DNA from 3 places in the Streptomyces sp. NBC_01334 genome. Region 2 is predicted to be linked to each of the others. Evidence: riboswitches for the same ligand, from Rfam matches in the RefSeq annotation. Region 2 holds a riboswitch; each other region holds the start of a gene.
The links. Region 2 has a riboswitch for S-adenosylmethionine ahead of OG736_RS13150 (aminotransferase class V-fold PLP-dependent enzyme). Riboswitches for the same ligand answer to the same signal wherever they lie in the genome.
Positions count from the first base shown of each region.

Region 1: it holds a riboswitch for S-adenosylmethionine, as region 2 does, so the genes downstream of both, OG736_RS37110 (amino acid ABC transporter permease) here and OG736_RS13150 (aminotransferase class V-fold PLP-dependent enzyme) in region 2, are expected to answer to the same signal.
Region 3: it holds a riboswitch for S-adenosylmethionine, as region 2 does, so the genes downstream of both, OG736_RS40465 (putative leader peptide) here and OG736_RS13150 (aminotransferase class V-fold PLP-dependent enzyme) in region 2, are expected to answer to the same signal.

Region 1 covers NZ_CP130718.1:8,321,807-8,324,063, forward strand. The annotation lists gene OG736_RS37105 (glutathione S-transferase C-terminal domain-containing protein) at 1-697, shown strand, start outside; SAM riboswitch class IV at 764-883, shown strand; gene OG736_RS37110 (amino acid ABC transporter permease) at 1,280-2,257, shown strand, end outside; gene OG736_RS37115 (amino acid ABC transporter ATP-binding protein) at 2,257-2,257, shown strand, end outside.
Region 2 covers NZ_CP130718.1:2,888,534-2,890,790, forward strand. The annotation lists gene OG736_RS13150 (aminotransferase class V-fold PLP-dependent enzyme) at 1-919, opposite strand, end outside; SAM riboswitch class IV at 1,100-1,216, opposite strand; gene trpD (anthranilate phosphoribosyltransferase) at 1,296-2,257, opposite strand, start outside.
Region 3 covers NZ_CP130718.1:9,096,179-9,098,435, forward strand. The annotation lists gene OG736_RS40460 (ABC transporter substrate-binding protein) at 1-947, opposite strand, end outside; gene OG736_RS40465 (putative leader peptide) at 1,153-1,284, opposite strand; SAM riboswitch class IV at 1,304-1,413, opposite strand; gene OG736_RS40470 (SAM-dependent methyltransferase) at 1,564-2,257, opposite strand, start outside.

The DNA.
Region 1 (2,257 bases), 5.4 Mb from region 2:
CTTCCTGCCCGCCGTCCCGGACTGCCCCGACGGAGGCCACTCCGCGCTGCGTCCGCTGTACGACGCCAGCGCGCACCGGTACACCGGACCCGCCCTCGCCCCCGTGCTCAGCGACGACTGGTCCGGGCGCATCGTCAGCAGCCACGGCCCCGACATCGCCCGGGACCTGGCCCGGCACTTCGGCGGCGGCCGGCCCACCCTGTACCCGTGCGGCCAGGTATCCCAGATCGAGGCCGTCGAGCGGATGTGCGCCCAGGGCATCGAGGAGGCCGCCCAGCGCGCCGGAGCGGCCGACGCCGAGGAGGCGGAGCGCACCGCCGCCCTCGACACGCTGCTCACCACGCTCGGGGTGCTGGAGCGAGGGCTCGGTGCCCACGAGTACCTGATCAGCGATCAGATCACCGCTGCCGACGTCGAGTTGTGGGTCGCCCTGGTCCAACTCGACACCGTGCACCGCTACCACCTGGACGCGGGGGCCGTGCACCGCATCGCCGACCACCCCGCGCTGTGGGCCTACGCCCGCCGGCTGGCCGCTCGTCCGGCCTTCGGCGCCCACCTCGACCTGGACGCCATCGCCCGCCGCCACCACGCCCGTTGCCAGGGCCTGGAGGCCGCCGGCGCCGCTGTCCAGATCCTGGACTGGGAGACCCACGCGGAAGCCGGTGCGGCGGTCCGACCGCAGGTCAACCGGCCCTGACCCGGTCCATCCACCGGACCGCCGTTGACATTCGTTCGGGCAACTGTCTTACTTACGGCCCAGAACGGTCATGAGCGTCAGCGACAAGCCCTGGCTAGCTGACCGGCAACCCTCGCTCCGCGGTGGGGTGCCCCAGGTGACGACCGGACCGACGTTTCGGTAATGACGTATCGGTAAGCGCGAGGGCCCCTCAGGGGCCGGAACAGTGATGGAGACGGACATGTACGCAGCTCATCGGACGGCGCCCCGTCGCCCCCGGGGCTGCGTACGGCCGTACCTCGACATCCTCGTCGCCAACCGCGCCGTCGATCTCCTGCGCGTGAACAGCGCACTGTGTACCGCACCGGGCCGTGCCCGCTGTCGGGGCTGAACGAACCCCTCGCACCGCAGCCCCGCCTCCGCGTTCCTGACGAACACCGCCCGAGCGGTGTGCCGTTGTCCGCCCCACCCCGGTCTCCTGTACGCATCCGTGCGCCATGCCCTGTTCGCGCCCGCGGAGCGGTTCCCGCCGCCCCGCCGAAGCGCGTCCGGCCACGCACGTCCGCCGTGACCCGGGGTGTCCCACTCCCGCCGGAGCCCCTCATGAGTGAACCCCCAGGCGCCGTGACCCTCGCCGAGCCCGCACCCGCCATCGACGTCCCGTCGGAGAAGCTCACCGCCCAGCGCGTCCAGCCGCTGCGCAAGCCCGGCCGCTGGATCGCCACCGCCGTGGCCCTGGTCCTGGTGGCGCAGTTCACGCACGGACTGATCTCCAACCCCTTCTACCAGTGGGACCGCTTCGGCTACTGGTTCCTGCGGCCGGTCATCCTCGACGGACTGCTGATCACCCTCGAAGTGGCCGCCTACAGCGCGGTGCTGGGCCTCCTCGGCGGCATCCTGCTCGCCCTCGCCCGGCTCTCGAAGAGCCCGGTGCTGCGCGCGGTCAGCTGGACCTACGTGTGGGCGCTGCGCTCCATCCCGCTGATCGTGGTGCTGCTCTTCCTCTACAACTTCAGCGCCCTGTACCAGACCCTGAGCGTGGGGGTCCCCTTCGGCCCGGCGTTCTTCCGCTTCGACGAGTCCCGGCTGGCCACCGACATGGTGATCGCCGTCGTCGGCCTCAGCCTCAACGAGGCGGCCTACGCCGCCGAAGTGGTCCGCGGCGGCATCCTCTCCGTCGACCAGGGCCAGCACGAGGCGGCCGCCGCCCTCGGCCTGCCCAAGCGCTACCAGTTCTGGAAGATCGTCTTCCCGCAGGCCCTGCGGTCGATCACGCCGAACTACGTCAACCAGCTGATCGGCCTGGTCAAGTCCACCTCGCTGGTCTTCTACGTGTCGCTGCTCGACCTGTTCGGCACCGCGCAGACCATGGGCGCCACCTATCCCGGCGACATCGTGCCGCTGCTGCTGGTCGTCACCGTCTGGTACCTGATCCTGACCAGCCTCGTCTCCGTCGTCCAGTTCTACGTCGAGCGCTACTACGCCCGGGGCGCCACGCGTTCCCTGCCGCCGACGCCGCTTCAGAAACTGCGGACCGGTCTCACCGACCTGCGGGCCCGCATCCGCCGGGAGGCCGCCGTA
Region 2 (2,257 bases):
CGAAGCCCGCCTCGGTGAGGGCCTTGCACGCCGAGGCGATGGAGTAGGCGCCGATCACGTTCGGGGAGCCGGCCTCGTGGCGGGCGGCGCTCTCGTGCCACTCCACGTCCACTCCCCCGTCCTCGCGCCGCGTGACCTTGCGGCTGGCGCCGCCGCCCGCGAGGTACGGGTCGGCCGCCACCAGCCAGTCGGCGCGGCCGGCCAGCACGCCGGAACCGAAGGGCGCGTACAGCTTGTGACCGGAGAAGGCGATCCAGTCGACGTCGAGCTCCTGCACGGAGACCGGGTGGTGCGGGGCCAGCTGGGCCGCGTCCAGGACGATCCGGGCGCCGTGGGCGTGCGCGGCGGCCGCCAGCTCGCGTACCGGCCACAGCTCGCCGGTGACGTTCGAGGCGCCGGTGACGCAGACCAGGGCCGGGCCGTGGGGGTCACGGTCGGCGAGGGCCCGCTCCAGCGTCTCGACGGCCTGGCGCGGGGTGCGCGGGGCGTTCAGGTAGGTGACCCGGGCGTCCTGCCAGGGCAGCAGCGAGGCGTGGTGCTCGGTCTCGAAGACGAAGACCTGGCAGCCGGCCGGGAGGGCCCGAGCCAGCAGGTTGAGGGAGTCCGTCGTCGAGCGGGTGAAGACCAGCTGGTCGTCGGGGCGGCAGTCCAGGAACTCGGCCACCGTCCTGCGGGCGTTCTCGAAGAGGTCCGTGGAGAGCTGCGAGAGGTAGCCGGCGCCCCGGTGGACGCTGCCGTAGTACGGGGCGTAGGCCGCCACGTCGTCCCAGACGCGCTGGAGGGCGGGGGCGCTGGCCGCGTAGTCGAGCGCCGCGTAGGTGACCTCGCCGCCCGTCACGAGCGGGACCGTGACATCCCGGCCGAGAACGGGCAGCGGGGCACAAACGGTACGGGCGGCGGCAGCGGTGGAGACAGACATGGCGAACTCCCGTGAGAGGCAAGGGGGAACCACCGTGCGAGCGGGCATGGCTCGAGCACGGAGGAAGGTGAAAGGGGTGTGCGGAGGCGGGGCTCTACGCCCTATCGCATTCGCTTGCTCACGGAAGGCTCCCTCGAACGACCAGGACCCCTGGCGGTACTCACTCAGAAGAGTGCGAGGGGTCCGCGCTTGCCGTAGACCTCGCTGCCTACGACCTGGTCTTCACCCGGGGCACCCCGCCACGGACGGAGGGTTGCCGGACAGTCGGCCGGGGCCTCATGACTGTCACTCATGACCTGATACAGGAACGTACGTGAAGTGATCGCCGTCCCGCAACCCGTGTCCGGATCGCGGGACGGCCTTCAGCGGTGAGGCGTCACGCCTGGGTGGCGGCGACCCAGCGGTCCAGCGCCCGCTTGGCCGCACCCGAGTCGATCGACTCGGCCGCCTTGTCCATGCCGTCGCGCAGTTGCCCGGCAAGGGTTCCGGAGCCCGGCTCCAGGGCCACCAGCGCCGCCGCCGAGTTCAGCAGCACGGCGTCCCGCACCGGTCCCGTCTCGCCCTCCAGAAGGCGGCGGGCGACCTCCGCGTTGTACGACGGGTCCCCGCCCCGCAGAGCCTCGACCGGGACCAGCTCGAGCCCGACGTCACGCGGGTCGAAGGTCTCCTCGGTGACCTTGCCGTCGCGGACGACCCACACGTGGGACGTGGCGGTCGTGGTCAGCTCGTCGAGACCGTCGTCGCCCCGGAAGACCAGGGAGGAGTTGCCGCGCTCGGCGAAGACGCCCGCGACGACCGGCGCCATCCGCGGGTCCGCGACCCCGACCGCCTGGGCCCGCACCTTGGCGGGGTTGGTCAGCGGGCCGAGCACGTTGAACACCGTGCGGATACCCAACTGGCCGCGCGCGGCGCCCACATGACGCAGCGCCGGGTGGAACTTGATCGCGAAGCAGAAGGTGATCCCGGCCTCCTGGGCCACCTCGGCCACCCGCCGCGGGGTCAGCTCCAGATTGACGCCGAGCTTCTCCAGGACGTCGGAGGCGCCGGACGCGGAGGACGCCGCCCGGTTGCCGTGCTTGACGACCGTGGCGCCCGAGCCGGCCACGACGATCGCCGACATCGTGGAGATGTTGACCGTCTTCGCGCCGTCACCGCCGGTGCCGACGATGTCGACGGTCCGGCCGGGCACCTCGATCAGGTTGGCGTGCTCGTACATCGCCCGGACGAGTCCGTTGATCTCCGCGACGGTCTCGCCCTTGGCCCGCAGCGCCACCACGAACCCGGCGATCTGCGCGTCGGTCGCCTCGCCGCGCATGATCCGGTCCAGCGCCCAGAACG
Region 3 (2,257 bases), 6.2 Mb from region 2:
TGGCGTACCTTCGCGTCCTTGAAGAGCGGCCGGGAGTTGTTGAGCCCCAGGTTGAACACCACGCCCGGGTTGGCCCGCGCCTGGAGGTTCACCGCGCCGCCCTTGAGCGCCGCCTCGTTGGCCCTGCCGACGCTGCCGATCGCGTCCACCTGGCCGGACTGGAGGCTGCCGGTGCGCACGCCCGCCTCGGGCACCACCTTGAACACCAGCTTGTCCAGGTAGGCCTCGCCCTGCTTGGTCCACAGGGAGGAACCCCAGGCGTACTTGGCGCGCTTGGCCAGGGTGATCGACTGGTTCTGCACATAGCCGTTCAGCACGAACGGCCCGGATCCGACCACTCCCTTGCTGCACTTCTCCTGCGGGCTCCTGCGCACGCTCGCCGACGACTCGATCCCCAGCGAGTGCGTGGCCGTGGCCTGGAGGAACTGCGCGTTGGGCTGCTTGAACTTCACCCGCACCGTGAGCGGGTCCACGGCGGTGGTGCTCTCCACACCGCTCAGGTACCCCTGGGCGAGTGTGGCGAGGGCGCCGAGCTTCGGCACCGCGTCGAAGTTGTCCTTGACCACCTGCGCGGTGAGCGGTGTCCCGTCGCTGAAGGTCACCCCTGATCTCAGGTGGAACGTGAACGTCGTGGTGTCCGCGCTGACGTCCCAGCTCTTCGCGAGCCACGGCACGATCTTGCCGGTCTTGGGGTCCTGGTCGGTCAGGGAGTCCACGACCTGACGCAGTGAGTAGATGGTGTCGTTGCTGCCCACCTGCTGCGGATCCACGCAGCCGGCGTCGGAACCCACCGCGAAGGTCAGGGTGCCACCCGACTTGGGGCTGCCGCCCTCGCCGCTCGAGCTGCCGCTGCCGCTCGACGAGCAGGCGCTGAGCAGAAGGCTGCCGGTCACGAGTGCGGCGAGCGCCGCCCACCGGGGGGTACGGGAATCCGGATGCGCTGTCACGGGATGGTTCTCCTACTCCAAGGTCACCGCGCGCATGCCGGTGCGGAACGCGGCATGGCGATGCGCGGAGGGTGCCGGCCACGCACGGGCCGGCACTGCTCAGAACTGTTCAGGGGGAGGGGGTGTCGACGACCGGGTCGATGGCGACGTCGACGACGGCGTGACCGCGCTGTGTGCGAGGGTCAGCCTGCGGGGTGGGGCGTGATCAGCCCTGACACAGACAGCTGGCGGAGCGCTGCAGGTCGATGTGGCGCCTGCGCGAGAAACCGGAGAACAGTTCCGCGGTCGCGATCGAGGCACTCAGGTTGCCGCTGTGCCGCACGCTGGTCCTCCACATCTCAGGCCCCTGGAACGGGGCCACGCGCTTGCAGGGTCGGTGACCCTGCCGGGCTTTCACCTGGAGCACCCCACCGCGGAGGAGGGTTGCCGGTCAGCTAGCCAGGGCTTGATGCTGACACTCAATGCCGGGGTCGATCTTACGGAGTACTGACATTATCCGTCAATATCGGTAGGAGAGTTGAACGGCTCCGCCGCACCGGCCCGGACGGCGGGTGCGGCGGAGCGGCGTCAGCGCGCGCCGGCCGCCCGTGCGGTGGGGAGGGCAGCGGCGTGGCCGCTACGGCTTGCGGGCGAGGCCGCCGTGTTCGCCGATCACGTCGGGGGCGGGGGAGGTGGCCTCCGGGCGCCAGAGGGGGACCGAGACGACTCCGGGCTCCAGGAGCTCCAGGCCGTCGAAGTACGCCGTGATCTCGTCGACGGAGCGCAGGTTGTACGGGACGGCGCCGCTTTCGTTGTAGGCGTCCTGGGCCTCTTCGAAGACCGGGTCGATGCCCCGCGAACCGTCGTTGACGGAGAGGTAGCTGCCGGACGGCAGTGCCGCCATCAGGCTGTTGACGATGGAACGGGCCTGGTCGTGGTCGGCGACGTGGCCCAGGATGTTGCTGAGGATGAGCGCGGTGGGACGGCTGAAGTCCAGCGTCTCCGCGGCGCTCGCCAGGATGCGCTCCGGGTCCAGCACGTCGGCGTCGACGTAGGAGGTCGCGCCCTCCGCGGTGGAGTAGAGCAGGGCGCGGGCGTGGGCCAGGACCAGCGGGTCGTTGTCGACGTAGACGATCCGCGTCTCGGGGGCGAGACGCTGGGCGACCTCGTGGGTGTTCTCGGCGGTAGGCAGGCCGGTTCCGACGTCCAGGAACTGCCGTATGCCCGCCTCGGAGACCAGGTACGTGATGTTGCGGCGCAGGAAGGCGCGGCTGCTGCGCGCGATGGTGACGATGCCGGGGAACACGGCGGTGTAGGCGTCACCGGCCTGC